DNA from 4 places in the Shewanella sp. SM55 genome. Region 2 is predicted to be linked to each of the others. Evidence: predicted binding sites of a transcription regulator. Region 2 holds the regulator's gene; each other region holds the start of a gene.
The links. Region 2 encodes sigma-54, which starts transcription at its own class of promoters, with help from an activator protein. Its sites were predicted from a motif close to GTTGGCACGNNNNTNGNNT; they were not measured.
Positions count from the first base shown of each region.

Region 1: a site for sigma-54 is predicted at 4,155-4,173, ahead of L5L91_RS02525 (DUF3192 domain-containing protein). Genes of this name have one in related genera too.
Region 3: a site for sigma-54 is predicted at 3,332-3,350, ahead of glnA (glutamate--ammonia ligase). Genes of this name have one in related genera too.
Region 4: a site for sigma-54 is predicted at 3,349-3,367, ahead of L5L91_RS02595 (DUF1328 family protein). Genes of this name have one in related genera too.

Region 1 is NZ_JAKKRS010000001.1:564,525-572,611, reverse strand. It holds gene L5L91_RS02555 (alkyl/aryl-sulfatase) at 1-99, opposite strand, end outside; gene L5L91_RS02550 (LysR family transcriptional regulator) at 223-1,164, shown strand; gene queF (NADPH-dependent 7-cyano-7-deazaguanine reductase QueF) at 1,247-2,104, opposite strand; gene syd (SecY-interacting protein) at 2,164-2,814, shown strand; gene L5L91_RS02535 (Zn-ribbon-containing protein) at 2,910-3,683, opposite strand; gene L5L91_RS02530 (ELKS/Rab6-interacting/CAST family protein) at 3,683-4,066, opposite strand; gene L5L91_RS02525 (DUF3192 domain-containing protein) at 4,230-4,637, shown strand; gene L5L91_RS02520 (DUF2789 domain-containing protein) at 4,649-4,882, opposite strand; gene L5L91_RS02515 (GNAT family N-acetyltransferase) at 5,033-5,671, shown strand; gene L5L91_RS02510 (DUF962 domain-containing protein) at 5,664-5,969, shown strand; gene L5L91_RS02505 (DUF3301 domain-containing protein) at 7,746-8,087, opposite strand, start outside.
Region 2 is NZ_JAKKRS010000015.1:11,539-19,625, reverse strand. It holds gene L5L91_RS17205 (KpsF/GutQ family sugar-phosphate isomerase) at 1-345, shown strand, start outside; gene kdsC (3-deoxy-manno-octulosonate-8-phosphatase KdsC) at 345-896, shown strand; gene lptC (LPS export ABC transporter periplasmic protein LptC) at 893-1,453, shown strand; gene lptA (lipopolysaccharide transport periplasmic protein LptA) at 1,440-1,994, shown strand; gene lptB (LPS export ABC transporter ATP-binding protein) at 1,991-2,722, shown strand; gene L5L91_RS17180 (RNA polymerase factor sigma-54) at 2,830-4,308, shown strand; gene hpf (ribosome hibernation promoting factor) at 4,337-4,624, shown strand; gene ptsN (PTS IIA-like nitrogen regulatory protein PtsN) at 4,627-5,070, shown strand; gene rapZ (RNase adapter RapZ) at 5,067-5,921, shown strand; gene L5L91_RS17160 (HPr family phosphocarrier protein) at 5,908-6,183, shown strand; gene mgtE (magnesium transporter) at 6,440-7,804, shown strand; gene L5L91_RS17150 (molybdate ABC transporter substrate-binding protein) at 7,884-8,087, opposite strand, start outside.
Region 3 is NZ_JAKKRS010000019.1:136,344-144,430, reverse strand. It holds gene L5L91_RS20415 (hypothetical protein) at 1-455, shown strand, start outside; gene L5L91_RS20410 (hypothetical protein) at 639-1,508, shown strand; gene glnA (glutamate--ammonia ligase) at 1,835-3,244, opposite strand; gene typA (translational GTPase TypA) at 4,243-6,054, shown strand; gene L5L91_RS20395 (GGDEF domain-containing protein) at 6,170-7,192, opposite strand; gene L5L91_RS20390 (hypothetical protein) at 7,650-8,066, opposite strand.
Region 4 is NZ_JAKKRS010000001.1:592,393-600,479, forward strand. It holds gene L5L91_RS02585 (beta-ketoacyl synthase N-terminal-like domain-containing protein) at 1-1,328, shown strand, start outside; gene pfaD (eicosapentaenoate synthase subunit PfaD) at 1,447-3,093, shown strand; gene L5L91_RS02595 (DUF1328 family protein) at 3,449-3,625, shown strand; gene L5L91_RS02600 (hypothetical protein) at 3,651-3,845, shown strand; gene L5L91_RS02605 (diacylglycerol kinase family protein) at 3,990-5,669, shown strand; gene L5L91_RS02610 (hypothetical protein) at 5,720-6,379, opposite strand; gene L5L91_RS02615 (major royal jelly family protein) at 6,599-7,675, opposite strand; gene L5L91_RS02620 (sigma-54 interaction domain-containing protein) at 7,785-8,087, opposite strand, start outside.

The sequences.
Region 1 (8,087 bases), on a different contig from region 2:
CTGATAGTGCAGGCTAATATGTTCATGCTCGTGTTCAGCAGCCACGGCGCTTAAAGAGAAGCTGGCGATAATACTCATTGTCATCAAAGATTTTTGCATTATTTTACCTACCAAAAAGTGGGATAGTGTCGTTGATGGTTTGAGTATAGCCAGCTTGTGTATTTAGATAACTCGAGTTAGCTTGGATTGTAATATTCATATAGTGAATGAGTGCACTCCCTTATGCCGACACGAAAGCCATTAGATTTAAATTTATTACGCGTGTTTATGGTGGTTTACCGTACTCGTTCATTCACCCAAGCGGCACAGGAGTTAGATTTAACTCAGTCTTCCGTGAGTAATGCGATAAGCCGGTTCAGGGCTTGGGTCGGGGAGTCGCTGTTTAATCGAGTTGGACGGGGAATTGAGCCTACATCGGTGGCACGGGAGATGTACCGTAAATTTGAGCAGCCCATGGCGGATATTGAAACCGTATTGTTGGGGTTTGAGCATTTTGATCCCACCTCGAGCCAGCGGCGCTTTTATGTATATGCTAATGAGTCGGTTATCGAAGCGCTGCAATCAGGCGTGCAGGCTTTATTACAGAATGCGGATATTGAAGTCATTTTCCGCGAGTCGCCGCCGCAGGAGGATGAGCTATATCGCGATATTTTGCTTGAGCGGGTCGCCGTTGCGATAGACATTAAGCCCGCGCAGCAAAGTTTGCTCTCGAGCAAATTACTCTTCACCGAAACCCTCGTTTGTATCGTCAGTTTGCAGCATCCTCGTATTCAAGGTGCTATCACCCATGGGCAGTATTTTGAGGAGAAACACGTCTTTTTAAATATGCGGCGCTTTAATTTGACTGCAGGGGATTTGTTTACCGAAGGCGTGTTACCAAGGCGCAAAATGTACAGTGAGCAATCATCTCTATTGAGTATGTTTGCAACTGTCGGCAAAAGTGAGGCGATAGGCATAGCGCCTTTGCGGTACGCCAGTCAGTACGCTGAGATGTTCGGCTTACAGATTTTACCTATGCCCCTGAAAACTCGGCCAATTGATTTGTATATGGTGTGGAGCAGTAAATATACCCAAAACCCGAGCCACCAATGGCTACGGCGTTTATTGCTCAATGCGAGTGCAAACACTGTGAATAAAAAAGCTCTGAATCTAGCGAGCAGCTAGGGCTAGCAATTCAGAGCTTTGTTGCAGTTTTTAAACCTTATTTTCTATCTCAGATTGTTAATCTAATAGCCTAGGAAGGTCATTACTGTCTTGCGAGTCTGTGGCTTTCACCAGGTTGCTCGAAGTCACTGCGATAAGGGTTGATATCTAAACCACCGCGACGCGTGTAGCGGGCGTAAACTGTCAATTTAGTGCAATGGCAAAAACGTTTTAAATCGACGAAAATTCGCTCGACACATTGCTCGTGGAATTCGTTATGTTGGCGGAAAGAAATCAAATAGCGCAGCAGTTTCTCGCGATCGATTTTAGGGCCTTGATAACGGATCATCACGCTGCCCCAATCGGGTTGCGAAGTGATCAAACAGTTGGATTTCAGCAGGTTTGAATTAAGCGTTTCCGCGACCGTTTGCTTATCGTCTGTACTGTTAACTAAGTAATCAGGATTAAAACTATAATCGCTGACTTCAATATCGAGATCGTCAATACAAGTGCCAGGTAACTCAATAATACGCTGAATACCAAAGCTTTTGGGCTCGATAATCTTAACGCTAACATCACCTTGAGCACACTGACTTAAGTCTTGCACTAAGGTTTTTTGCAGTGAATCTAGGCTATCAAACTTGGTTTGATTAAAGCTATTGAGATACAGTTTGAACGATTTCGACTCAATCAGATTCAGGCTTTCATAGCTTAAATGAAATTCAGCTATGGCCACCATAGGCTTACCTTTGGCATTTAACCAAGACAGCTCATAACCCGTCCAGATATCGGCACCATGAAACGGTAACGTCCCAGTGAGTGCAATAGCATTACGGTTTAGTGAGCGTGGAACCCCTTGCAGCAGCGACGCATCATACTCGGCTTGGTAGTCGGTGGCTTTACCTAAAGTCAGGCCAACAAGCGCTTGCGCATCACTATAGGGATCGTGATTCTGTGTCATCAATACTGTTTCCATGTCAAAATAGGCGCACATTATACCTGAAATTGGATTGTGCTTAAGTGTCTTGTCTGCCCGCACTCGATAAATTTTTGCAAAACTATCATCAAGCTTACTTAACGAGTTTAGGTGAACTACCGCGTTATTACCCACAGGGTGAGCCTTCTGTGTGTATTCAAGGCGAATTTCAACCGGATCTTGAACAGGCCGTTTCTTGGCAGCCAGTGAAACGCAAAGTTGAAGGCAGTTTCGCCAATGTAGAGCATGCACTGGAGTTAACTTTATGGCCAGAGATCAATGATTTTTACGGTCATTATTTCTCCGCACCAGTATTATTTGACTCTAAGTGGGGCACGGGGGAGTTACTGCAAGTCTGGAATGATGACGATTTTAACTGCCTGCAACAAAACCTGATTGGTCATCTGATGATGAAGAAGAAACTGAAGCAGTCACCGACTTGGTTTATCGGTCTGTTAGATGAGGGAGATAAAATGCTCACCATCAATAACAGTGATGGTAGCGTATGGATTGAAATCCCTGGTGAAGTGCAATCTGAGCAATTGTCCTCGAGTTTGACTGCGTTTATTGAAGCATTATCGCCACGGATAGCACCACCCGTTAAACATGAAGAACTACCTATGTCCGCATTAGAACATCCTGGTATTTTCGCCAGTTTTAAACGTATGTGGCAAAACCTTTTCGGTAAGCGTTAACTTCTGTGAGCGAAATTTTTATTATCAACCTAAGTATTAACTCAACCTAAGCGTGGCTTATCTTAGGTTGAGTTCTGCAAGGGGATAAACAGGTGTTATTGATGATCCCAAGACAGATTCGACACTATGCGGCAAGGCTCGCAGCGAAAATGGAACATATCTAATAAAGGTTCATCGAGTTTCCAATCATGACTGCCACAACGTGGGCAAGGTCGCGTTTTTTCTGAGGCCAAATCTTGGCCGCCAACGCGATATAAGTAGTAATAGGTCGGGATCTGAGTGAGATATTCGATACGACCGCGCAAATCCCAACCTCTGCGAAATAAATCACTGTCAGGACTCGATAATTCCTCTAGCGCGGCAAATTCTGCCTTAGTGGCCGCCGCCATTTGCAGCTCGTCGCAGGCTTGCCATTCGCTCTGCCAACGGATAATACGCTTATGATCGCCATTAAAGGTTGCGGGTATACGGTACAGGGGAATGGGCAATAAATTGTCGCCGCTGCGTAGGGGCGAGCACATATGCACAAAACTGGTGTATAGCAGTTGCCAGCTGGGTGTTTCGGTATTACTTACTTCAGAATTGATATCCTGACCAATAAACTTTTCCCGCGGCGCGAGTAGTTTAGCGTCGGTTAATTCTACTAAGGCTTTTTTGACCCAAGGGCTGTGATATTTGTGCGCTAAACTGCTTTTCTCTGGCATCAATAAACGCACTCTAAACTCACCGTCATTAAAGGCGACCGCAAATTCTCGTCCTAAGATTTGGCCATTAGCTCGATAGGCTTCAAGGAGCTGATTAATGGCCTTCTCGGCGGCAGATATCGTGGTGTCGGCGAAGCATTCGAAGCGCAGTTCAGTGACAAACATTAAGCTGTTTTTCCTTGGATTTCTAATAAGTTGATGCGTTGTTTAAGTTCAAGCAGTTCGTTTTTTAATTGCATTATTTCTGTTTTTTGCTGCTCAGCATGACGTTCAAAATACGCCTGTTGCATCTGCATGCGCTCGGCGAGCACTGCAAGGGTTAAGGTATCGTTAGTTGCGGGAGTGTCAGTTGTAGGGCTGATAGTTTGCAACTCAGCTAAACGCTCGCGATCCGCCTTAGGCATAGATTTAAATTGCTGTAAGCCTTGGATCAATATAGGTAAAGGTAGGCTACTACCTAAACGGGTTTTAATTAAGGCAAGGCTCGGTACTTTACCGCAGGCTTCGAGCGAACGTGCGGCCGCTAATACTTGGTCAAGGGGACTCATAATTAGCAAAATTCCTTAATTTGTTGAATTGTTTAAACCAATTTTAAAATAATAATTAATTTTTTCATTTAAAAACAGTATGTTGTCTTGTGGCATTTATTTTGCTTATTGTCCAGCCGAAATACCATTTTTAAGCTTCAATAATAATTACACAGGATGTCACATGATGAACCATAAATTGAATAACAAACTTATCGCCATCACTTTTTTAGGGCTCGCAAGCTTAGGTCTTAGCGGCTGCGTGGTCAATGTCGGTGATGGAGAATCGGGCTGGGATAGCAGCGAATCTTGGGAGAAAGTGCAGGATAAAAATCGCACTAACTTAACCAAACTGAGCTTAGGCATGCCTAAAGACCAAGTGATGATCTTAATGGGCACCGCTGATTTTAGTGAAGCCTATATTCAACAAAGTGCTCAACAAGGTGAAGCCAATAAAGAAGTCTTAGTGTTGTTTTATCGTACCCAGCGTAATAATGGCGATGGAAAAACCACTAAGGATGAATGCACGCCTATCGTGCTGAGCAACAATGCCTTAGTGGGTTGGGGTGAAACGGCTTACGGTAAAATCTGAACCAACGAGTCTTATCGTTTACGTAGCTGAGTGTCTAATTGCTCAATGGGCTCAGTCCAGAGGGCATCGGCTTCTAAACCTTCAATGATAAAGCTCTTTTGGGCTGGGGTCCAAAAGGGCGCTTGGCTTAAATGGATGTGATGGTCGATATCATGGGTTGCAATAAACTGCGCTATGGCCTCGTCGCTACTGTCTAAACCGAGTTGCTCAAACAAGTGGCTTAAGTCTACTGGAGTTGTATCCATCATTATTTCCTTTTCAGTATAGTGCCTTCGTTTAGAGTAAGCGCCTGATTGAAAAATGCAATCTATGATTAAAATTTGCACTTTTTAGTTTCCTTGGTAGATTAACAGTTACGCATAAAAAAGTGTGAGCTAAGTCAAGGAATGCTAACGATGGACAATGAAATTCTGGAGGACTGCCGCGCAGTCTATTTGACCGCGGAAGACTTACGCATTGCCGCTTCTATTCTCTATAACGCTTACCATGATGATCCTTTTTTTGTCGATTCACTCTTTACCTCAGACAAAGCCGCTTATGAGCAAAAATTGCGCGCCGCAATCAGGGAAGAACTCAATACGTTATGGCAACAAAAACAAGCCCTCATTGGTTTATTCGACCATGAAAGACTCTTTGGGTTAGCCTGTGTCGTTACTCAAGAAGTGCCTTTAGGGGAAGGGCGTTATTGGCATTGGCGCTTAAAGATGTTGTTAGGTACAGGTTGGCAATCGACTCAAGCACTAATGAACAAAGAGTCCAGTATTATTGAACTTTTACCCAGTAAGCACTGCGGTATTTTGCAGTTTATTGCTCTTGCACCAAATGAACAGCACAAAGGACTTGGACATAAGTTGGTGCAAGCTGTGGTGAGTTGGTGTGATGAGCAGCCTGATTTGGATGGCATTGGTGTGTTTGTCGCTCAGGAGAACCACTTGCAACTGTTTACTCAGCATGACTTTGTATCCATAGGCGAGCTGAGTATTGGCAGTGTCCATGGCCAGCTTTTATTCTATTCGGTTCAACAAGATGACTAACTCTTATAAACGTTTCGCCGATTTTTATCCTTTCTATTTATCCCAACACCAGCACCCGACTTGTCGGCAATTACACTTTGTTGGCAGTTGTTTAGTTCTGCTGCTGATTGGCATTGCCTTGGTTTCACAAGCCTGGTGGCTATGTTGGTTTATTCCTATTGTTGGCTACGGTTTTGCATGGGTGGGACACTTCGTATTTGAGAAGAATCGACCCGCGACATTTCAGTATCCCTTTTACAGTTTGATGGCAGATTGGGTGATGTTTGCTCAGATGATCCGCCGCTTTTTTAAACGTTAAAAAAATTGCCCGAGTGAGATGCCCATGCCCGTGTGAGAGATCGCTTACAAACGTTGTAGGACATAATGTTTTCTTTTTGATTGTTTTTTGTCCTGCAGTATTTAATTTTAAATAGAATCATTGGGTTGTATTTATTTTCCTTTGGTTGGTCCGTAATTAATTTTGTAGTCCGTTCTTTGAGCCGAACAAAAAAGTTAGGGTTAACGTAAAATTAGGGTTAACGTAAAATTCACTCATGGCCAAAGCAAATGGATAGCAAGGAAAGCGAAACAGGCCAAAGGGACGCAAGAAGCAACGAATTAAGATTTCAAGGTTGAAATCGCTGACGGTAGGAAAACTGTCATTCGCCTCGGATAGGCTAAGGAAAAGCAGGATTGCTTTTCAAGGATGATTAGGGACAGTGAGTTGTATCGTCAGGATGATGAATTTCAGGAAGAATACAGGACACGCTTAAGGATTAAGCATGAACTCGAAACAGGATGTATCGAGATAAGGATAAAGTATAAGGGTGAACAGCTTGTACTAATCTATGGAAAATAAATTTTGCAGGATGCAATAGGAATACGTCATAGGAAGTGACAGGCTCTGTAAAAAGGATTTACAGGTCAAGGGACTGAGTGTTATCTCACGTAAGTTTGATACACAGGGACGAAAAGGAATTACAGGGACGACGCAGGACGCAAGTAGACGCATGGATGGTGCAGGGAGCACAAATCGAGCAGGACGGCTTACAAAGGATAAATGGGGCGCACTTTAGTTGCGCCCTTTTCTTTGGTTCATTTTCCGCATTAATCTGGCTTTGCCAAGCTATAACACTATTCACGCTATAACGCTATTCACACAGACTTTATCTTAACGCTGCTTAAAGACATCTTGCCGTAAAACATGTTTACCAGTCTTACTTCTCTTATTGCCCAATGATTTACTCTGTGTTGACTGTGTTTTGGTCATGCGCCGAATGCTTGTCGAATTTCGAGCGATAGCGGTTTATGCATAAGTCCTTCAGGGGAGAACATCTAGCGCTTTGCTTACTTTTGATTCGAATTGCCATCCTCCGTGTAAGAGATCTCTCACAAGTATGTAAGTAATTTGTAAGTCAAAAGGGTGGTTACGTCTTGTGGCTGGTTATTATTTTTATTTACATCAGTAAGTTAGTCTGTTTCTTATCAGTTGAACTCACCATCTTCGTTAACATTTTAAATAATCCACAATGAGTACTTTTGTTGGTTGGCGTAGAATTCATCTTGTAGAAGGAGTTACGGGCAACAGGATGTTTGCGATCAGGATGATCGAACAGTGACTAAGGAATGTGACTTAAGGAAAGATAGGGATATAGGCCTTTCAGGATGAAAGAGAGCCAATACCAAGGAAGGGAGACTATCAAGGATTGATAGACTCATTGCATAGGATGGCAATGGCACAGGGAGTGCAATTGAATGGATGCAATACCCGTTTCATGGATGATGATGGAACCGCTCAGGAAAGAGCAAGCTTGGGACTGGATGACCAAGAGATAGGGAAGTACATGAGTACAAGGACCTCAAGGATTGAGCAGGGATGAAGCAGGACGCAGATTGACGCATGGATGGTGCAGGGAGCACAAAAATAGCGGGATAGCTTAACAGAGAATAGGAGGGCGTGGCTTTAGGGCCGCGCCCTTTCTTTTTTAGCTTTTTCAGTGAGCTATTTTTTAGCCGTATTTACGATAAAAAAGAATGATGTCTTGCTCTCTATGTTGGCTCACATTTTATTTGAGCCAACATTGTCGATAAAAGCTTAATGGCATTTGCCTGAGTTACAACCACTTTGCGTACCACACCCGCCAAACTTACCCTGTGACGTTGGGGCTTCATGCCATTCAGGCTCAGGGAAGATAGGCCATTCAATCTTTTGAATTTTCTTGCCTTGCATCCAAATATGGCCACGGTATTGGTTAATGCCGTCGGTGCTGAATTCAAATAAATATTTCGCCTTCCAACAAATTCCCGTGGTGCCGCCAATACTTGGGCGGGCAGTTTCCATGGCAATGGCTAACAGTTGAACTTTTTGTCGCCAACATTCTTTTTCGGCAAAAATACGGCTCAACTCTGCCATTTGGCGTAGTTGCCAAAAGAATGC
Region 2 (8,087 bases):
TTACCGCTCGTCAACCACGATATTTGCATCACAGAAGCTCTGTACGAAATCTCCAAGAAAGGCTTAGGCATGACGGCGATTATCGATGATCAGCGCAAGCTGGTTGGTATCTTCACCGACGGTGATTTACGCCGCGTTATTGATGCCGAAGTGAATTTACGCACGACGCCCATTGCCGATGTGATGACCCGTAACTGCGTCACGATCACAGATAATGTGTTGGCCGCCCAAGCACTGCAAGTGATGGACTCAAAAAATATCAACGGATTAATTGTTATCGATAAAGATCGCCATCCTATTGGCGCTCTTAACATGCTCGATATGGTAAAAGCAGGAGTCATTTAATGCCACAGCAAGGATTTTACGGCCCAATCAGTGATGATGTGTGGCAACGCGCGCAAAAGATTAAACTGTTAATCTGTGACGTCGATGGGGTGTTTTCCGACGGCCGTATTTACTTGAGCAATAGCGGCGAAGAGCTCAAAGCCTTCCATACTCGCGACGGCTATGGCGTGCGATCACTACTCACCAGCGGTTTCAACCTCGCCGTGATCACAGGACGTCAATCTAAAATCGTTGAAAACCGTATGACAGCCCTTGGTGTTACCCATATTTACCAAGGCGTAGACAATAAGTTCGAGCCCTATGAAGCATTGCTCGCACTTTATGGTGTCACCCCAGAAGAAGTGGCTTATATCGGTGATGATATTGTCGATCTCCCCGTGATGAATGTCGTCGGTTTAGCGGTCAGTGTTGCTGACGGCCACCCCTATGTACGCCAACACGCCCATTTTGTGACTACGCTCAATGGTGGCCACGGTGCACTGCGTGAACTCACAGATCTGTTACTCCTAAGTCAAAATAAATTCACTTCGGCCCATGGAATGAGTATATGAGTCGTGTGACACTCGCGATTATCGCTTTTTTTGGAACCGCACTAGCGCTTTACTGGCAGGTCCAGAACAAACACAGCGGTGATTCCGATAACAGAGTAAAAGATCAAAATACCCCAGATTTCATCGTTGAAGATCTGCGCAGTGTTGAGTTCAATGAGCAAGGACTAGTGAATAGCCGTGTGACGGCGAAACACATGGAACATTATGATTCAACGAATCAAACTTTCTTTACTCAACCTGTTTATCTTGTTTATCCAGACCAAGGTAAAGCACAATGGCAGCTCAGGGCAGATCAGGGCAAGCTAAACAAGGAAACTGGCAAGGTTGTATTAGAAAATAATGTTATTATCGATGCCATTAGCCCAGAAGAACCGATTCAGACCTTGTCCACCAGTTATCTGGAACTCGATCTCAACACTATGATAATGACCTCTGACCGTACCATTTACGTCACAGGGAAAGATTTTAATATTCAAGGCCAAGGCCTTTATGCCGACCTCAACGCGCAAGAAGTGCAATTGACCAGTCAGGTAGTAGGAACATATGAAGCAAAATAACATATTACTTGCCAGCCTAATGCTAATTATGAGCATGAGTGCTTTCGCGAAAGTGGGCGACTTAAAGCAAGAAGTCAAAATTAAAGCTGTGAGCCAAACTGCGGATATCAAAAACAACCAGATCATCTTCTTTGGTCCGGTGGAAGTTACCCAAGGCTCAATAAAAATCCAAGCAAATGAACTGCGTGCATTTTCCGCTGAAGGTGAAAATAGCAAAACTTTAGTCGCCACAGGCAACCCTGCTACGTATAGCCAGATATTAGACGATGGCCGTCCTGCATCGGCGAGCGCGAAAGAAATTCGTTACGATATGGCAAGCCGCACCTTAACTCTGAAAGGTATGGCGTCATTAGATCAAGCGGGTAGCCAAGTTACAGGCAATTTAATCCGCTATAACATGATTCAACAGAAATTGATGGCCGAGAGTACTGGCAGTGGTGACGATCGCGTGATCACTATTATTCAGCCAGAAAACTATCAAGATGATGCTAAATCAGATGCTCCAGCGGATAAACCTGTAAAAAAGCAGGACTCTAAATGACCCAAATCACCTTAAGAGCACAAAATCTGGCAAAAAGTTACAAGAGTCGCCAAGTGGTTAAAGACGTCAGTCTGACGGTAAAAACCGGTCAAGTCGTTGGCCTACTCGGTCCAAACGGTGCCGGTAAAACCACGACCTTTTACATGGTTGTCGGGCTAGTGAAGAGCGATAAGGGGCATATCTTTATCGACGATGATGATTTAACCGCAGATCCTATGCATCTGCGTGCCCGCAAAGGCATAGGTTACTTACCGCAGGAAGCCAGTATCTTTCGTAAGCTAACTGTTCATGACAACATCATGGCCGTACTGCAAACTCGTAAAGAACTTAAAAACGAAGAACGAGAAGAAGAACTAGAACATCTGCTCGAAGAGTTTCATATCACCCACATCCGTGACAGCCAAGGCATGTCATTGTCGGGTGGCGAACGTCGTCGCGTCGAAATTGCGCGGGCTTTAGCCGCTAATCCTAAGTTCATTTTGCTCGATGAACCGTTTGCCGGCGTCGATCCTATTTCGGTTATCGACATCAAGAAGATTATCGAACAACTCAAAAGTCGCGGCCTTGGCGTACTGATCACAGACCATAATGTCCGCGAGACATTAGATGTATGTGAACATGCTTATATTGTGAGTCACGGAAACCTGATTGCCGAAGGAACTCCAGCAGAGATCTTAGACAATCAGCAAGTTAGGGCTGTGTACTTAGGTGAACAATTCAGGCTATAGTTAATCGAGCGAAGCCAATGGAGGCAATTTATACCGCCATTGGGCTTCACTCAAAATGATAATAAGCGACCTCATCCAACAATAATAACGTAGGGATCAGCGGTAACATGAAAGCGTCACTCCAGCTCAAACTGGGTCAACAGTTAACCATGACGCCACAACTACAACAGGCTATACGTCTGTTGCAACTGTCGTCATTAGAACTGCAGCAAGAGATCCAGCAAGCATTAGATTCTAATCCCCTTCTCGAGCTGGAAGAGGATCAATTCGACGCCACTAAAACCCCTGTAAACCAAACGCTATCCGATACGGATTTCAGTGAATCTAGCACTCTGCCACCAGAAAAAGACAGCTCCACCATAGATACGGCAGAGTCGCTAACCAAAGAATCCATGCCCGATGAGCTCCCCATGGACACCACATGGGATGAAGTGTTTACCGCCTCCCCAAACTCAGGCCCCGGCGGCAGTCGTGAAGACGATATGCCCTTCCAAGGCGAGACCAGTGAAGGTTTGTACGAACACTTAGAATGGCAAAAAAACCTCACGCCGTTTTCTGAAACCGATTTAGCCATTGCCACCGCCATTATTGATGCCATCGACGATCAGGGCTATCTCACCCAAAGCACTGAAGAAATTCTCGAAGCCATGGGCAATCCTGAAGTTGAGCTTGACGAAGTCGAAGCCGTACTCAAGCGTATTCAGCATTTTGATCCCATAGGCGTTGCCGCCCGCGATTTAAGTGAATGCCTGCTGATCCAACTGTCGCATTTCGCCGCTGATACTCCCAACCTAGAAAACGCCCGTATGCTGATCAAAGATCATTTAGATCTGATCGCCGCCCGTGATTTTAGGTTATTGATGCGTAAGACTAAATTAAAAGAAGATGAATTAAGGGATGGTATAGCACTTATCCAAACCCTCAATCCTCGCCCAGGTTTGTTGATCACGCCCAATAATGACGAATACGTTATCCCAGATGTGTCTGTGTCGAAGAAAAATGGCCGCTGGGTCGTTGAGCTTAATCCTGACTGCATGCCAAAAATCAATGTAAATCAACATTATGCTTCTATGGCACGCAGTACCAAAAACCAAGCCGATAGCCAATTTATTCGCGGCCATCTGCAAGAGGCTAAATGGTTTATTAAGAGCTTAGAAAGCCGTAACGATACTTTGCTTAAAGTTGCTAATTGCATAGTGCAATATCAGCAAGGTTTCTTTGAGTATGGTGAAGAAGCCATGAAGCCTATGGTGCTTAACGATATTGCCGAAGCGGTAGAAATGCATGAGTCCACCATCTCACGGGTCACAACTCAAAAATACATGCATACCCCTAAGGGACTTTTTGAACTAAAATACTTCTTCTCTAGCCACGTCGGTACTGACGATGGTGGTGAGTGCTCATCCACAGCAATCAGAGCCTTTATAAAGAAACTGGTGGCAGCGGAAAACCAGAAAAAACCATTAAGCGATAGTAAGATGGCACAACTTCTGGCAGAACAAGGGATCAACGTAGCCCGCAGAACCATTGCGAAGTACCGAGAGGCTATGCTTATTCCACCTTCTAATCAGCGTAAAAGTTTATAACCTACAGTGGATATCGGAGGACGTTTCTATGCAAATAAACCTAAGTGGACACCATGTCGAAATTACCGAATCGTTACGTGCATATGTAGAAGAAAAGTTTTCAAAACTTGAACGCCATTTCGAACAGATCAATAATGTGCACGTTGTGCTCAATGTTGAGAAAATGCAACAGATTGCCGAAGCGAGAATAAACCTCATAGGTGGTGAAGTTTTTGCTACTTCAGAGCATGCTGACATGTATGCCGCTATAGACGCCCTGATTGACAAGCTTGACCGTCAGGTTATTAAACACAAAGAGAAGTTAACAAAACACTAATAATGGAACTTTGTACCATACTGCGGCCGGAGTGCACTACCTGCGCCACTCCGGGCAGCAAGAAAAAGGTACTGGAACTCATCAGCGACTTAGTCGCTGCCCAGTACCCGACCCTCTCATCTCAAGAGATATTCGAAAGCCTAGTGGCGCGCGAAAAGATGGGAAGCACAGGTATAGGTAACGGCATCGCCATTCCACATGGTCGACTAGCCGATATAGATCAGCCCATTGCCATACTAATTAAGTGTGAAGAGCCGATAGCATTTGATGCTATCGATAAGCAACCTGTTGATATTTTATTTGCACTACTGGTGCCTGCAGACCAATGTCAGCAGCACTTAAGTACCTTGTCTTGCATGGCCGAAAAGCTGAGCGACAAGCAAATATTAAAGCAATTACGCAAGACGCATGATGAAACGGAACTCTATCAGGTAATCACTGGATGAAACTGGTCATAGTGTCGGGCCGCTCAGGCTCAGGCAAATCTGTCGCCCTTAGGGTACTCGAAGATCTCGGCTATTATTGTGTCGATAACCTTCCCTTGCCATTGATTGGCAGTTTGCTTGAGCAACTCAAAGGCAGTAACGATCTCGTCGCCATCAGTGTCGACGTGCGTAACATGCCTGAGCAGGATAAGGTCTTAGTAAAACAACTCGCTAGCCTACCTCCAGATACTGAGTTAACGAGCTTCTTCCTTAACTCCAGCGATAAAATTCTGCTCAAGCGTTACAGCGAAACCCGCCGTTTGCATCCTTTGTCGAAGAGCCGAGTCTCTTTGCAAGAAGCGATAAAGCTGGAGGGGAAACTGCTCGAGCCTATGTCAAAACTGGTCGATCACTACATAGATACGTCGAATTTGAATATCTATGATTTAAGCGACCAAGTCAGACAAATTCTCCTTGGTAGTGTCGATAAAGAACTCGTGATCAACTTCGAGTCCTTTGGCTTTAAGCACGGAATGCCCACCGAAGCCGACTTTATGTTCGATGTGCGCTTCCTGCCCAATCCCCACTGGGAGTTGGCGCTGCGGCCATTGACTGGCTTAGATGAACCCGTAGCTGAGTTCTTAAATCGTCAACCACTGGTTAATAAGTTCATCTGGCAAATCGAAAATTTACTGGAGACTTGGCTGCCGCACCTCGAGCGTAACAATCGCAGTTATTTAACGGTAGCCATTGGCTGCACAGGTGGACAGCACAGATCGGTTTACGTCGCAGAGCAATTGGCCAAACGCTTTAGTAACGGTAAACATAAAGTTTATGCCCGTCATCGAGAGCTCAATAATGCCAAAACTTGAACGTCAGATAACCATCTGTAATAAGCTCGGTTTACATGCCCGTGCCGCCACTAAGTTGGTGGTACTGGCTTCCGAGTTTGATGCGACCATCACCTTAATCCAAGGCGATAAACAAGCATCGGCCGCCAGTGTACTTGGCTTACTGATGCTTGAAACTGGCATGGGTAAGACCATCAAGCTTATCGCCGAAGGCCCAGATGCAGAGCCGGCTCTCGATGCCATTTGTGCCTTAATCGACGCTAAGTTTGACGAAGCCTGTTAGTTTCACTTCACACTAAGCACTTCATCGTTAGTTTCACTTCATGTCTAGTTTAAAAAACTTGCCATTCACACATGGCAAAACATTTGTCGCTCGACGATACAAGCCACAGGCGATTACACTAGCGGTCATTGCGCTGGCGCTGGCCTTAACCTTACCTTAGCCGTCTTAATCTGTGTCATCGACTGACGCTTAGTCACCGTAAAATCCTAGCCCAACACTAAGATCTCAAACCAATTTGCCGCACAATGGAGGACAAATGCCCGTAGATAATGCAGAAAACGATCACACCGGACATAGTCTTGACCAGTTAAACCAAGCGCTTAGCAGCGGCATGTTCGTACACGTGCGCAATATGCTGCAAAAAATGGCCGCCTCAGATATCGCGCTGATCTTAGAATCATCACCGCCAAGTGCCAGACAAGTATTGTGGCAGCTCATCGATCAGGAACAAATAGGCGACATACTCGATGAGTTGAGTGAAGAGCTCAAAGACCCACTGATCCGCAGCATGAGCCCTGAGCGAGTCGCGAAAGCGACAGCAAGCATGGACACCGACGATCTCGCCTATATTCTGCGAAGTCTTCCCGACGCCGTTTACAAACAAGTGTTGCAGTCGATGACGGAGCAAAATCGCCTGAGGGTAGAACAAGCTCTATCTTATCCAGATGAGACCGCCGGCAGCTTGATGAACACGGATACTGTCACCTTAAGACCCGATGTGAATATCGATGTGGTGCTGCGCTATCTTCGGCAAAGGGGCAACCTACCCGACACCACAGATACCTTATATGTGGTCGACAAACAGGACAAAGTCCTTGGCGGTGTTAGGCTGGCAGATCTGCTGACTTGCGCGCCAAGCACCACAATTCGCAATATCATGGATCCCAATATTCAAAGTATTCCGGTGAGCATGTCCGACAGCGAAGTCGCGCAGAAATTCGAACGCAATGACTGGGTATCGGCACCTGTCGTCGACAGTGATGGTAAGCTGCTCGGGCGTATCACAATCGATGACGTAGTCGATGTTATCCGCGAAGATGCTGAACATTCCATGATGGGTATGGCGGGGATGGACGGAGATGAAGATACCTTTGGTCCTGTACTAAAAAGTACCCTACGTCGCTCGCTCTGGCTCACCATAAACTTATTCGCCGCCCTGCTCGCATCGTCGGTCAGCAATATGTTTGAAGGCACTATTGAGCAATTTGCCACTATCGCCATCCTAATGACGATTGTCCCTAGCATGGGCGGTGTTGCCGGTAATCAGACCTTAGCGCTCGTGATCCGCGGTATTGCTTTAGGCCATATCGGCCAAAGCAACGCTCGCTGGCTTATCGGTAAAGAGCTATCGATTGGTTTTCTCAATGGTTTGATGTGGTCGATTTTAGTCTTTGTCGCCGTGTGGCTATGGAAGGATGATATGGCACTGGCGGGCTTAATTGGTAGCGCCATGCTGATCAACATGACAGTAGCAGGGCTTGCAGGTGCGAGTATTCCATTGATTTTAAAAAGACTTAAAATCGATCCTGCCCTCGCTGGCGGTATGGTGCTCACTACAGTCACTGACGTGGTTGGCCTGTTCGCCTTCCTCGGGTTAGCGACGCTCTACCTGATGAACTAACGCTTTAACCGTTTGAGCTAATAACAAAAACGGCACCTCAAAGGTGCCGTTTTTTATCCCGCTGGAAAACTAAAGAAGGCTATTTTGCCGGAGGTTGAAAACCATAACTGCTCAAAATCGCTTGGCCTTTGGTCGATAGAATAAACTCAGCTAACGGCTTAGCGGCAGTATTAGCGCCTTGTAAAACCAGTAAACCATAGTCGGCACCCACGGCGAGTTCCAGCGGTAAGTCGATGATTTGTAAACTCGGCACTTCTTTTTTAGCCAGCACAGCATTAGTGCA
Region 3 (8,087 bases), on a different contig from region 2:
TTCCGGATGCAGCCTACGCGGTAGTGCGGGGGCTGGCTTGGTTTGGGGTAGTTGTTTGCATCGTCGGCGTGGCGTTGTTAGGCCCGGCCGCCTTGGTCGGCGCGGGTGGTTTTGCCGTGATGGCATTTTTCTTTACTGGTTTTAAAAATGTAGAAACCACCTCAATAAGTGCTATCAAGCGTGGACATCCCCACATGATAAAAGTGACCCACAAGAGGCCATATATATCGTGTGATACAGACAGGTTTTATTTCGGATATTATTCAAATCTCGACTGTTATTGCCATCCCGAAGATATGCATAAAGTGTTGTCGCTACTGATGAAGCAATTACCGGGGTCGGAACTCTTTTTATTGAAAAATGAACGAATAGTTGGCCTCTCTAAAGTTGGCACCCGTGACGGCGAACCAGTCCAATTGTCAGATTTTGCCCCTGAGAATACCCAGCCCGGTTAACGTTTTTTCTCGCGCCTATTATTGGCGCGAGATTCGGTGTCCATCAGTGGCAGCATTGCCACCAAGATGTTGACAGGCCTTTAGCGGCAAGGTCGTCAAGGGTGAGAAGACATTAAGTACAAGCCGTGTGGGTAGGTTAACGATGACCATGGAGTACCGTGGGCACAGCAAAGGAATAGCTATATGAATAAGAGGGCAGCGCCGCAGTCGGCGTCGACAGAGCAAGAGACACAACTGTTGGACGACAGTCGGTATGAAGACCTGCCGCGCAGTGAGTACCTGCAATTACCCCAAGAGGAGCAAGACCGGCTCTATCAGTTGCGTCAGCAGCGGGTGCGAGAGGCGCCCACGCTTTATGAGTGGGATCTTAAGGTAGCGACTGTGTATGGCATGGGGTGGATCATGGTCCTTATTCCGTGCGGGATTACGGCTCTAGTTGGGTTGGTGACACGCTGGTATGGATTTGAACAATGGTATTATTTTCTCATCATAGTGATGATTTTTGGGCCATTTATGCGTTATCTCTGGTTGGCCGACAAACAGTACCACTATCGGCTCACCACCGAGGGGTTGGTTACCACCTATCATGACGTTATTCCGGATGCCGCCTACGCGGTAGTGCGGGGGCTGGCTTGGTTTGGGGTAGTGGTTTGCATCGTTGGCGTGGCGTTGTTAGGCCCGGTCGCCTTGGTCGGCGCGGGTGGTTTTGCCGTGATGGCATTTTTCTTCACCGGTTTTAAAAATGTAGAGACAACTTATGAGAGCCCTATAAAAAATGGGCATCGTCATTTGATTAAGGTAACGCGGAATCGTCCATTTATTGCCTGCCAATCGGATATACGAACAATGGGCTTACGTGCAAGTATTCGCCTTCATTGCCCATTGGATAAGATGCATATTATCTTGTCATTGCTGATGACGCAGTTACCTGATTCTGAAATCCGTGTATTTAAAAATGAGCGCGTGTTAGATGGCGTACCATTTGCGTCATTTGAGTCAGGCGAACCTGCCCAACTGGCAGATTTTGCCCCTGACAATAAACAGCCTAGTTGAATAAAGCGTGGACACTTAACAATAATGGCGCGGTAGTTAACTTCCGACTATATAGGTGGTTTTTCTGCTGCATCCATGTTTAGTTTAGATCGGTTTTTAACCATCTATCTCTATTGTTGCTGTTGCCGCGGTGTCTGGCGTGCCTTCTCTGAATGATAAAAGAGTGGTTGGCGATGATGCCTATTTAGAGAACAACGCGATGATTGAATCAGAATAAAAGTTGTATATACCTTCAAAATACAAAAAGCCTCGATAGCGTTGCTATCGAGGCTTTTATATTTTCTGTATCAATTACATAAAGCGAGCTGGTTGTATAGCGCTAGCCATTACAGGCTGTAGTACATTTCAAACTCAAGTGGGTGAGTTGTACGTGCTACGCGCTCAGCTTCTGCTGTTTTCAGTACGATATAAGATTGGATGAAATCTTCACTGAACACGCCGCCTTTAGTCAGGAACTCATGGTCAGCTTGCAGATTTTCAAGGGCGTTTTCTAATGACGTTGCCACTTGTGGGATTTCAGCCGCTTCTTCTGGAGGCAGATCGTATAGATCTTTGTCCATCGCTTCACCTGGGTGGATCTTGTTTTGGATACCGTCAAGGCCTGCCATCAGCAGCGCTGCGAAACCTAAGTATGGGTTTGCATGTGGATCAGGGAAACGTGCTTCGATACGACGGCCTTTAGGGCTTGGTACCACTGGAATACGGATTGATGCAGAGCGGTTACGTGCAGAGTAGGCCAACATAACAGGTGCTTCAAAGTGTGGCACTAAACGCTTGTAAGAGTTAGTGCTTGGGTTAGTGAAAGCGTTCAGCGCGCGAGCGTGCTTGATGATACCACCAATGTAGTACAGCGCCGTTTCACTTAAACCTGCGTATTTGTCGCCAGCGAACAAGTTAACACCGTCTTTCGCCAGAGATTGGTGAACGTGCATGCCGCTACCGTTGTCACCAACGATGGGTTTAGGCATGAAAGTCGCAGTCTTGCCATAAGCGTGTGCCATGTTGTGCACTACGTACTTCAGAATTTGGATTTCATCCGCTTTCTTAGTCAAGGTGTTGAAGCGAGTGGCGATTTCGTTTTGACCTGCAGTCGCCACTTCGTGGTGATGCGCTTCAACCACTTGGCCCATTTCTTCGAGCACTAAACACATAGCGCTACGTAGATCTTGTGATGAGTCAACCGGTGCAACTGGGAAGTAACCGCCTTTAACAAATGGACGGTGACCTGTGTTGCCGCCTTCGTAGCTAGTGCCTGAGTTCCAAGCCGCTTCTTTAGCGTCGATCTTAACGAAACAACCTGACATGTCAGTACCGAAACGGACATCGTCAAATAGGAAGAATTCTGGTTCTGGTCCAATCAATACAGTATCAGCGATACCAGTAGAGATCAGGTAAGCTTCTGCTTTTTTAGCAATTGAGCGTGGGTCACGGTCGTAACCTGTCATAGTACCGGGTTCAAGAATGTCACAACGGATCAGCGCTGTGGTTTCTTCGGTGAAAGGATCCAGTACAAATGTCGTTGGATCTGGCATCAGCACCATGTCTGATTCGTTAATGCCTTTCCAACCTGCGATAGAAGAACCGTCAAACATTTTGCCGTCTTCGAAGAAATCAGCATCTACCTGATGAGAAGGAATAGATACGTGCTGCTCTTTACCTTTAGTGTCGGTAAAACGTAAATCAACGAACTTAACTTCTAATTCTTCAAGTTGCTTTAAAACTGATTCAACTGACATTCTCAAGCCTCCGGTAGGGTAAAGGGATGCCCCTTCTATAATCTTTTAACTCAAGTGATTTATCTTGAGCCAAACTTACGAGCTATAAAGCGATATCCATGCCAATAATTTAACTTACTGATTAACATGGTTTAAAATCTTTGTTGCACTTAATTGGATTCGCGTATGCACCATAATGGTGCTTTTGTCTGTGGCATTTTGGTGCATTACTCCATTTTGGTGCGCACTGAATTGATTCATGCAAACCTTAAGCTGGGATGCACAGCGATAACATGCACCGCTTTTATGGCACTGAGATGGCAATGACGCTTTGGCTTTCACAGTCTCAGTAAGTACTGCCTCTGTGAAGCTCACACATACTTTCAGCTCCGATCGGGACTATTTACCACCGCATAATTGTCATAAAACCACGCTAGTCTGTCCAACTATGCCACGCATTATCAATCCAATAGTGGTTTATTATCATATTATTAGGAAAGAGTTCGTTCTCATGTGCGAAATGTCTTTGCTGTTCACAGGCCAAGTGAAATCAGTGATGCGTAAAAGGTATCCCGTGACAATGAAGTGAGTCTTAATGCCATCGGGTGTAAACGCCAACATGAACGTTAGATTAAGTGTGCCGCAGAATTTATTGCAGTGTGTTCACGTGGTAATTTCTCTGTGTCTAAGTCGATTTTGCTGATGCTTAAATCGACATTAGCAGTGCTAACATTGAATACGAAAAATAGCAAATTCAGCTGCTTAACTCAGATTTTTCCTATGAATATGGCAATTAAACAGAGCGTTAACTCTGGCTACAGAGGATTTCACTCAGTGGATGATTGACGGAAATTACCCAAGGATTGGCGGATTGTTTTATAAGTGTTCAAAAATAATCCTGTGCGCCAAGGCCGCTCTGGAGTAGAATGGCACGCTTTTTATTGTGGTAGATCGAGCTCGATCACCATAACGAATTACTGAAATATCCCTATTTTTGTTTGATGGTAAGAGGTTTATCCGTGCTAGAGAATTTACGTAACATCGCCATTATTGCACACGTTGACCATGGCAAAACGACCCTGGTAGACAAGTTGCTGTCACAGTCAGGCACCCTTGCAACCCGAGGAGAAGCCACTGAGCGGGTGATGGACTCCAACGATCTTGAAAAGGAACGTGGGATCACGATTCTGGCAAAGAATACTGCCATCAAGTGGAACGACTACCGTATTAACATCGTTGATACCCCAGGCCACGCCGATTTCGGTGGTGAGGTTGAGCGTGTTCTGTCTATGGTTGACTCAGTATTATTGCTAGTTGATGCCGTTGACGGTCCAATGCCACAAACTCGCTTCGTAACGAAGAAAGCGTTTGCTCAAGGCCTAAAGCCAATCGTTGTTATCAACAAAATTGACCGTCCAGGTGCACGCCCAGATTGGGTTATTGACCAAGTATTCGACCTGTTCGATAACTTAGGTGCAACTGACGAGCAGCTAGATTTCCCAATCGTTTACGCTTCTGCGTTAAACGGTTTTGCAACTTTAGACCCGGATGTAGCGAGCGATGATATGACGCCGCTGTTCCAAACTATCGTTGAAAAAGTATCTTTCCCAGATGCTGACGCCGAAGGCGCGTTCCAGATGCAAATTTCGCAAATCGACTACAACTCATACGTGGGTGTTATCGGTATCGGCCGCATCAAGCGTGGTAGCGTTAAAACGAACCAACAAGTGACTATTATTGGCGCTGATGGCAAAACTCGTAACGGTAAAATGGGCCAAGTATTAGGTTACATGGGTCTAGACCGTACTGAAGTTGAAATTGCTAATGCTGGCGACATCGTTGCTATCACTGGTTTAGGTGAGCTGAAAATTTCTGACACTATCTGTGCCGTTGGTGCAGTAGAAGCTATGCCACCTTTGACTGTTGATGAACCTACTCTGACCATGACTTTCCAAGTTAATACTTCACCTTTTGCAGGTAAAGAAGGTAAGTATGTGACTTCACGTAACATTCTGGAACGTCTGCAAACAGAATTAGTCCACAACGTGGCACTGCGTGTTGAAGAAACAGAAAGTCCAGATCGCTTCCGTGTATCTGGCCGTGGTGAATTGCATTTATCAATCTTGATTGAAAACATGCGTCGTGAAGGTTACGAGTTAGCCGTATCACGTCCAGAAGTTATTCTGAAAACTATCGACGGTGAACTGTGTGAACCATTTGAAACCTTGACTGTTGACGTTGAAGAAGAAGATCAAGGCACAGTAATCGAGAAATTAGGTACCCGTAAAGCTGAAATGAAAGACATGCAGCTTGATGGTAAAGGTCGTGTACGTATCGACTTCATCATCCCAAGCCGTGGTTTAATCGGTTTCCAAACTGAGTTTATGACTGCGACTTCTGGTACTGGTCTAATTTATCACTCATTCGACCATTACGGTCCGCACAAAGGTGGTGATATCGGTCAACGCGCTAACGGCGTATTGATCTCTAACGCAACGGGTAAGGCATTGACCTTCGCACTGTTCGGTCTGCAAGATCGCGGTCGTCTCTTTATCGGCCACGCCGCTGAAGTATACGAAGGCCAAGTGGTTGGTATTCACGCTCGCTCAAACGATCTGACAGTTAACTGTTTGAAAGGTAAGCAGCTGACCAACATGCGTGCTTCTGGTACTGACGAAGCCCAAGTGTTGACTACGCCAATCACAATGACACTTGAGCAAGCGCTTGAGTTCATCGATGATGATGAATTAGTTGAAGTAACGCCTAAGAACATTCGTGTTCGTAAGAGACACTTGACTGAAAACGATCGTAAGCGCTTTAACCGCGGTTAATGCCAGTCTGTTAATTCAGGTGACACGCCCTTAAGGTGAGTCAATCGGTTTAAAAAGCCCTGCATAGGAAACTGTGCAGGGCTTTTTGTTGGGATAAATTGAGTAATGGGTATTATTAGTCCTCATCCATCACCCGTATGCAATTGCGGCCAGCGGATTTTGCGCGGTAGAGCGCGGCGTCCGCTTGGCGAACGAGTTCTAAAGCATTTTGTTTGTTAGAGGGTTGCAGATAGGCGACGCCTGCGCTCACTGTCACAATCCCAAGGTCGGTATTTGCATGCGGAATGGCAATGGCTTGGATCAACTGATGTATATGCTGCGCTGTCTCAAGTACGGTTTGATTATCGACATTCGGTAATAGAATGACAAATTCTTCGCCGCCGTAGCGAGCGACTAATTCGCCCGCTCTGCGACCGGACTGGGACAGTGTACTCGCTAATTGTTTAAGGCAATCATCTCCGGCGAGGTGGCCATAGTGATCGTTAAATTGTTTAAAGTGGTCAATATCGAGCATGATGAGGGCCAGTGAGGAATTGCTCCTTTGTCCCCGACTCCACTCCGTTTGTAACATCATGTCAAATAGGCGGCGATTGCCGATATTGGTTAAACCGTCGGTATTGCTGAGTATTTCAAGTTGCCTATTGGCTTCTGCTAGTTCACTAGTTCGAGCTGTGATCATGGATTCAAGTTCGACGTTACGTTCCTCTAATCGCGCGATCGGGTAAATTTCCCCTTTGTGGGCTAAGCCGTAGGGGATGGATATGCCGCTGTGGACAATCATCCAGTCGTTGTTTTCTCGGTGAAATATCAACACTAGCCGTGCTGTCTCGCGGGAAAGCATAGGATTAGGGATAGGTAAGTGGATATGGAAAAAGGCAGTCACAACCACGAGGTTGTCGGTAAGGTCTTGTAAAGAAAGATCTAACATTTCGATGTGGATTCGCTCAGGCACTTGTGCAAAGTCCTGACGAGTGATTCGCACCCATTCTTCCCTGCTGGTGACAAGCTGGTCACTGCTCCCTGCATAGCCGCTAAAGTTATCACTAAAGCGACGAGTTAGCCTGTCATCACGGGAGGCATACATCTCAATATATTCGTCAAATAACGAATGGATCAATTGCTGTCGGTCGGGTCGCATAGGTTAGCTCCGTTGGGGAACATAAAACCATTTTTCTAATATCCGTATAGGAATATTATCTGCGATAAAGTCTAGCTGTTGCCTGATTGTAATCAATTTTATGACGTATATATTAAAAATACTGCAGAGAGTGATGTAAGCCATTATCTGCAGTATGTTTTGTGAGACAAAATTGTTTTGCATTCACTTAATGTATCATTTAGCCCAAGTATTATTTAACACAGCCTGTTGGGTTGGTTCAAAATCAGGCAAAGCTTGTTGGTATTGCTTAGCATGGGCTGCTGATAGGTTACTGGATTGCGTTAGCTGAGTGTGTCACTGGACGGCAGGTGAGGTCTTTTCTGGATAGTATTACTTGGCAGTGGCTTTATTGCTGACGCCTATCATCGCTGTGGTGCGACCGAGGACATCGGGATACTCGATAGGACTTAGAGCCCTATCGAGTGAGCAGTCAAACTTATGATTTAGCTTTATCTGCCAATTTTACCGCATTGACACTTTCACCTTTGAAGCTGATAGTCACATTTTTCTGAGCGACTTCATTATCTTTCAGCAAAGTCTTAGTGGTTTCTGCCAGCATTGGAGAAGCTGCATTTAACGCACTAAGATCATAGGCCCAAACTTCTAGATCCGCTTCATTATAAGTGCTAGCAGGCGCACCTAATTTTTCAGTGATTGTTTGCTTGGTTGTGCCTTCTTTAATGCCGAATGTATTTTTAATCGCTTCATTCGTTGCGCTGTCTAACGCATTGGTTGCCGTATCATTCACTGTGTCAGTGACAGATTGAGTTGCTGATTTAACGATTGAATCGAATGGGCCAGCATAAGCAAATAATGGCAGAGCAGTAAGAGCGATCAATAATGATTTTTTCACACAATAATTCCTTTGGTTAAT
Region 4 (8,087 bases), on a different contig from region 2:
TTAACCATGTAGCTAGCCATGCTGCCAAGAATGCTGCTTCAGCGGCGCCGCTTACCTCTGCATCCTTAGCTGCGCCACTGATGGCACAGTTGCCTGATTTAACTGCGCCAACCAATAAAGGCGTAGTGCCGCTTAAGCATGTGAGCGCGCCGATTGCGCCAGCGGATTCAAAGTACGCCAACCGCGTGCCCGATACCCTGCCGTTCACGCCGTATCACATGTTCGAATTTGCCACGGGCGATATCGAAAACTGCTTCGGCCCCGATTTCAGCATCTATCGCGGCCTTATTCCACCGCGCACGCCTTGCGGAGATTTGCAGCTCACGACTCGCGTCATTGCGATTGACGGCAAACGCGGCGAGCTGAAAAAGCCCTCTTCATGTATCGCTGAATACGAAGTGCCCGCAAACGCTTGGTATTACGATAAAAACAGCCATCACGCCGTGATGCCCTATTCTGTGCTGATGGAGATATCACTGCAGCCAAACGGTTTTATCTCAGGTTATATGGGCACCACCTTGGGCTTCCCCGGCCAAGAGCTGTTTTTCCGTAACTTAGACGGCAGCGGTAAGCTGCTGCGCCATGTGGATTTACGTGGCAAAACCATAGTGAACGACTCACGTTTGTTATCGACTGTAATTGCTGGCAGCAACATCATCCAGAATTTCAGTTTTGAATTAAGCTGCGATGGCGAGCCTTTCTACCAAGGTAAAGCGGTATTTGGTTACTTCAAGGGCGATGCGCTGAAAAACCAGTTAGGCATAGACAACGGCAAGACAACTCAGCCTTGGCATGTGCAAAATGGCATAGCCGCCGATAGCCAAATCAATCTGTTAGATAAACAACATCGCAGCTTTAATGCACCAAAAGGTCAACCACATTACCGTTTAGCGGGCGGTCAGCTTAACTTTATCGACAAAGCCGATATAGTGAAAACCGGCGGTAAAGCGGGCCTTGGCTATTTATACGCCGAGCGCACCATTGACCCGAGTGATTGGTTCTTCCAATTCCACTTCCATCAAGATCCTGTGATGCCAGGCTCATTAGGGGTTGAAGCCATTATCGAGCTGATGCAAACCTATGCGATTGACCAAGACCTTGGCGCTGGCTTTAAAAATCCAAAATTTGGGCAGATTTTATCGGATATCAAATGGAAATATCGCGGCCAAATTAACCCATTAAACAAGCAGATGTCGCTGGATGTGCACATTACCAGCGTGACAGACGACAATGGCAAACGCATCATTATGGGCGATGCCAACTTGAGTAAAGATGGCCTGCGAATTTATGAAGTTAAAGATATCGCCATCTGTATTGAAGAAGCTTAATACGCTAAATTCTGTTTATTGAATAACTTAAAAATAATCCTGCCGCTGCGTTGGCTTTTACACCCGAACTTTTTACCCAGGTAATAGCAACGCAGCAGCAATAAAAACGAGACCCAAGATGACTAGCCATACTCTAGATCAATTCAATAGCAATAACGAAAAACTCAGCCCTTGGCCGTGGCAAGTCAACGATGCCGCGCTGAGCTTTGATATCGACGCATTAGGCAAAAAACTCAAAGATTTAAGCCAAGCCTGTTACTTAGTGAATCACAGTGAAAAAGGCTTAGGCATAGCGCAAACGGCCGAAGTCACCACAAGCGACAGCCAAGCGCCACTGGGCTCACACCCCGTCAGCGCCTTTGCGCCCGCCCTTGGCACCCAAAGTTTAGGCGACAGTAATTTTCGCCGCGTACACGGGGTTAAATACGCTTACTACGCTGGCGCTATGGCCAACGGTATTGCCTCGGAAGAACTGGTTATCGCGCTGGGCCAAGCGGGCATTTTGTGTTCGTTTGGCGCGGCGGGGTTAATCCCATCCCGCGTTGAAGCGGCCATTACTCGCATTCAAGCGGCGCTACCCAATGGTCCTTACGCCTTTAATTTAATTCACAGCCCAAGTGAGCCCGCATTAGAGCGCGGCAGTGTTGAGTTATTCTTAAAACATAAAGTGCGCACGGTCGAAGCCTCGGCATTTTTAGGTTTAACGCCGCAAATCGTTTATTACCGCGCAGCAGGTTTGAGCCGCGACGAACATGGCGAAATAGTCATTGGCAACAAAGTCATCGCAAAAATCAGCCGCACCGAAGTCGCGACTAAGTTTATGGAGCCAGCGCCGGCCAAAATCCTCCAGCAATTAGTGAGTGACGGCCTTATCAGCCAAGACCAAATGGTGATGGCGCAACTCGTGCCCATGGCGGATGACATCACGGCCGAAGCCGACTCAGGCGGCCATACCGACAATCGTCCATTAGTCACGCTATTACCGACGATTTTGGCGCTCAAAGATGAAATCCAAGCTAAGTATCAATACAAGACGCCCATCCGTGTGGGCGCTGGCGGTGGCGTCGGTACTCCCGATGCTGCATTAGCCACCTTCAACATGGGCGCGGCCTTTATCGTCACAGGTTCAATCAACCAAGCCTGCGTCGAAGCGGGCGCGAGTGAACACACACGTAAGTTGCTCGCCACCACAGAAATGGCCGATGTGACTATGGCGCCTGCCGCCGATATGTTCGAAATGGGCGTGAAATTACAAGTGGTTAAGCGCGGCACTCTGTTCCCGATGCGCGCCAATAAGCTGTATGAGATCTACACCCGTTACGATTCGATTGATGCCATCCCTGTGGACGAGCGTAAAAAGCTCGAAGAGCAAGTGTTCCGCTCATCACTCGATGATATTTGGGCGGGCACTGTCGCCCACTTTAACGAGCGCGATCCTAAGCAAATCGAGCGTGCATTGGATAACCCCAAACGTAAGATGGCGCTGATTTTCCGCTGGTATTTGGGTCTTTCGAGCCGCTGGTCAAACACAGGTGAAGTCGGCCGCGAAATGGATTACCAAATTTGGGCAGGCCCAGCGCTCGGCGCATTTAATGCGTGGGCGAAAGGCAGTTATTTAGATGACTATAAGGCCCGTAATGCGGTGGATTTAGCCAAACATTTAATGGTGGGCGCGGCGTATCAATCCCGCATTAACTTGCTGTTATCCCAAGGCGCGAGCATTCCGGTTAGCCTGCAACGCTGGAAACCATTAAATCGTTTTTAAACGTATTTAGCTCCTATCATCTTGTATTATAAGATCATAATATCTTCAAGCCGACACAAACTCACAGTGTCGGCTTTTATTTATCTTTACTTATGAACGACATCAGCTCACAGTCTTTGATTCAACGTATTAGGCTGAAACTCTTACCGAAGCTTAGGTAAAAATTGCCTACCCCTCTTTTAATTCACTCACACCATTTTAAATAAAATGATTTAAATTATATTTAAAATCAATTAACTACTTAAAATTTTTAAAGTTGGCATTAAGATCGCAATCAAGTAAGAGCCATTAGCCGTTACCTTACAAGTGACACAAACGGTCATGCGAAGGATTAATACAAGGGCAGGAGGTTATTATGCTAGGTTGGACATTAGTATTTCTAGTTGTTGCCGTGATTGCCGGGTTGTTAGGATTTGCTGGGATTGCTGGCGCAGCGGCGGGAATAGCGAAAATCATTTTCTTCATATTTATTGTGTTATTAGTGATTTCTCTGCTGATCAATGCCCTTAAGGGTAAATCACCGCGACTATAATTTTTTTTTAGAAAAGGAGATAGATATGAAACCATTTACCCTGATGACAAGTGCTGCATTCGCATTATTACTCGCCCTAGGTTTAACGGCCTGTAGTGATAACAAAGCCGAAGACGCGGGCGAAAAAATCGATGAAGTGATGACTGATACAGGTAACGCTATCGAAGATGCCTGTGAAGAAGTCAAAGAAGGTGTTAAAGCTAAAGATACTAAGTGCTAAACAAACCTGACTTTAGGGTGGCAATAGACTCGTCTATTGCCACTCTTTTGGTTTAGACTCGCTCATTTCTGCATCTCTCATCTCGACATCTATCCATTCAAGTGCAACGATTTTAACCAAGAACAATGGCATTGGAGGACTTGCATGCTAACGAAGATCCACATCAAATATTTGTACACTGCAGGTGCAGTATTGTTAGCCTATTTTGCAGTAACAGACACTTCTCCCCTGCTCACTTTCATTTGTGCATGGACAAGTCTGTCACTGTTTTTAGTCGGTTCAGCCTATTGGTTTAATCTCGCCAGTATTTTTAGAAAACGCCAAGATGGCACTATTCCTTGGTATATTCGTTGGGGTTTTATTCCCTTTTTATTAGGTAGTCGACTCTATAACCACTGGGCCAGAAAATACGATTCAGTACCGCCCATGCAAAGGATTGATGAACATCTGTATCTCGGCTGTAGACTCTTTTCCGCAGATCTGGAAAAGATTAAAGCCAATAAGATCACTGCCATTCTGGATGTCACCGCTGAATTTGATGGCTTAGATTGGTCGCAATTTGAAGATCATATCGAGTATTTAAATATTCCCATCCTCGACCATAGCGTACCGACCAGCGCCCAACTCAATCAAGCCGTTAACTGGCTGCACCGCCAAGTGCGCGCCAATAAACAGGTACTCATCCACTGTGCTATGGGTCGTGGCCGCTCAGTGCTGGTACTCGCCGCTTATTTGGTTTGTAAAGATAAACAACAGCACTTCGCCGAAGTACTGCAGCAGATAAAGCAAATTCGCAAAACCGCTGGCTTAAACAAATGGCAATTACGCGCGCTCGATCGCATGCTAAGTCAAGGGAAAATTAACATCCACAAAGTGGCGTGGATTATCGCCAACCCAGTCTCTGGTGGCGGGAAATGGCAAGAATACAGCGAGCAAATCCAAGATGAACTTAAAGCCTATTTTGACCTGACTTTAAAACTCACAACAGCAGACGAAACCGCAAATGTCTTCGCCGAGCAAGCCCGTAATGCAGGCGCAGATATCATTATCGCCTGTGGTGGCGATGGTACTGTGACTGAAGTGGCCTCTCAAATCGTTGATACGGATATCGTCTTAGGCATCATTCCTCTTGGCACAACTAATGCCCTCAGTCATGCCCTCTTTGGTTTAGGCAGTAAGCTTATTCCTATCTCTCAGGCGCTGGATAATATTATTCAAGGGCATTGCCAAGCCATTGATACCGCGCGTTGTAATGAGGCGTTAGTGTTGTTGCTTGTGGGCATAGGGTTTGAGCAACAAATGATTGAATCCGCAAACCGTGAGCGTAAAAATGCCCTCGGCCAGTTTGCCTACCTCGATGGCTTATGGCGCGCAGTGAATGCCGATATCACTTTAACCATCCAGCTCAGCTTAGATGATGCAAAACCCACAACATTGACGACCCATAGCCTAATCGTTGCCAATGCCGCACCGTTTACCAGCGTGTTGGCGCAGGGCGATGGCGAACCAAACATGACCGACGGTTTGCTCGACATTACTTGGTTGGATGCTGGCGATGAACCCAAAGAGCAGTTGCTTAGCCTCGCTGAATTAGCGATTGCAGGATGGGTAAAAGAAGGCAATAAAAATGTGCGAGATCAACAAGCGAGTGCAAGTAAAGTCCATCATGCACATGCTAAAAAGGTCACCATCAGCAGCCAGCCTAAGTGTAAATATGTGATTGATGGTGAAGTATTTGAGCCAGCGGATCTCACTATTGAAGTCCAGCCAGCATCTCTTAAAGTGTTTGTTCCTTATCAGGAAACCACAGAGCAAGATGAGTGATCGTTGTGGAGGACATCCAGCCTAACTTTTTAGGCTGGATGACTGGGCATTTATAGAACGAACAAAAAATATAAAATATTCAACAAAATAAATATAACCAGCAGAACCAGTACCCGCATGAAATTAAATTCACTACCTTTGGGAAGTGATTTTTGAGTGGTGTTACTAAAATCCTGAAATTTACAGTCTATTGCCTGCGCACATTGCTGTAGAACTTGTTGTAATTCCTTTCTATCAGTACTGTCACCCAATATCAATTGAGCACCGTTGGGCTGGTGCAATTCTAAATAAGCCAGATAATGTTGGACAGTATCTTCCGCTTGGCGATTGCGGCTGATCTGATGCCAGCGGGTGATTTGCAGCTGATAAAGTTGCACTGCTTTGATGTCCGAAAAGGCATAGGAACGCCACCGCCACAATCCCATATACCTCCCATTGAATAAACCTTTACCGAGCCACAATTGCTGTTGCTCAGCATCTAACCAACACTGTTGCTGAACAAACGCAGTCGGTAACACGGGTAACAATAGAAACAGTGTTACCCAGCCGAGAACGAGCTGTAGTATCGGATCGGGTTGTAAATAGGTTGCTCTGGCGCAGAGTAAACCAAGCAGTAATAACCCAGCAGCAAACAGCCATAATAGAGGTCGGTACTGAGTACTCAGAGTTTGAATATAAAATGCATTTTTAGAAGGTTGATTGAGTTTCACTGAACTTGTTCCTTGTTCCTTGTTCCAAAAATTATCTCACCATTCAATATTGACCTGTGCCAGTAACAATAAGAGGCATTGATAGTTTGCACAATCAACACCTAACTCATTTCTAGACGCTTTCGAGTTAAACCAAAGACTCACATCAACGTAAATACCAGTTGCGATATAACTCATACTGCAAATATAAGCTGCAACTTTGCAGTTGCAGCTAAGGTGTTATTGACCCGCAGCAGTATCCTCACCGGTCCAGAGTCGCATGATGCGATAAGGCGGTTTGGCTGTTTCGGCTTTTCCATTAAAGGCTTTTGCTTTATGCAATTGATTCACTGAAATATATAACCAGCCTGTTTCACCAAATTGCACACTATCTGGAAAATCCAGTAGTGGAGAACTGACCGCTGTTGTTAGTGTGCCTTTGTTATCTAGCATGGAAATGGCATTGTGGTTCAAATTGGTAAAGTAATGATTACCTTGTTTGGACGTTGCTGCGCCATCTGATACAGGCTTGGCTCCGACTAATTTTACCGTGGCGATAATTTTATCATTATTGCCTGTTTGTAAAGCTGCAGTCGATAACTGATACCAGTGAGTGCCATTCATTGCACCATAATAGAGTGTACTTCCGTCGGCAGATAAACTGATTGGATTGACCGCTACACTGGCGACTTTGCCATTAAACAATGTTGTTTTGTTATCTATGTTCATTACTGCATCCGTTTCGGCCTGCAGCGAGCTATGACCTGAAAAACGTATTGTATGACCATCGTCGATACGCACCGCTAAGAGGCCAGGGTTGGCGATATCAGCTAAATAAATCCAGCCTTTTTGAGAGTCGACAACCAAATCCTGCATAAAGCTGCCTTTAGGCGCGAGAGCTTGTGGTAGGACGATTTGTTTATATAGACTGCCGTCCTTAATGTTGAATCCCCAAATCCTTGTTTGGCCTAATTCTAACCCCATATCTGCGGTCCAGAGGTGTCCAGCCTTGTCCTGAGCAATACCTAATAAGGTATCAAATTGAGCAGTATTGGCTGTCGATGTTTTTTGCAAATCCATTGAAGGCCAAGCTTTATAAGCGTTGGTCTCACGATTAACTTCAATCAATTGCAAACCTGATGGTGTATCAAATGGATGTACTGTGGCAAAAATCCGACCTTGTGCAGTGACGCTGACATTGCCAGGTCGTATTGGCAATTCAGCGACTGTTTCAAGACTTCCTACTGCTGGGGTGGCGTTTACAAAACTACTGGCTGTCAAAGAAAGCCATAATGCTGTTGTTAATAAGTGTTTCATATTCTATCTCCGCTTTTTCTGTTTAAGGGCTGTAGAATAGGAGTTATTATTTACAAAAAAAAGAGTATAAAACTTAGCTCTGTTTCAATATTAATTTGATAATTAATGTTTATTCAGCAGTCGTTTCACCGGTCTCGACTTGCTGCTCGTACTTGCTAAGCTTGTTGTAGAGGGTTTTAACGCTGATCCCCAGTTGTTCGGCGGTATCCGTTTTATTACCTTGAGTGGTTTCTAGTGCTTGATAAATAGCGATTCTCTCTAAATCATCTAAGCGCATGCCTTGGGGGATAACAACTTGTTCACCACCACATAAACCCACTTCATTCGTCTGAGGTAGCTGTAAATGGCTGGGTAAAATATCCTGATCGGCCAGAATATAGGCTCGCTCAATTGCATGTTTTAATTCGCGCAC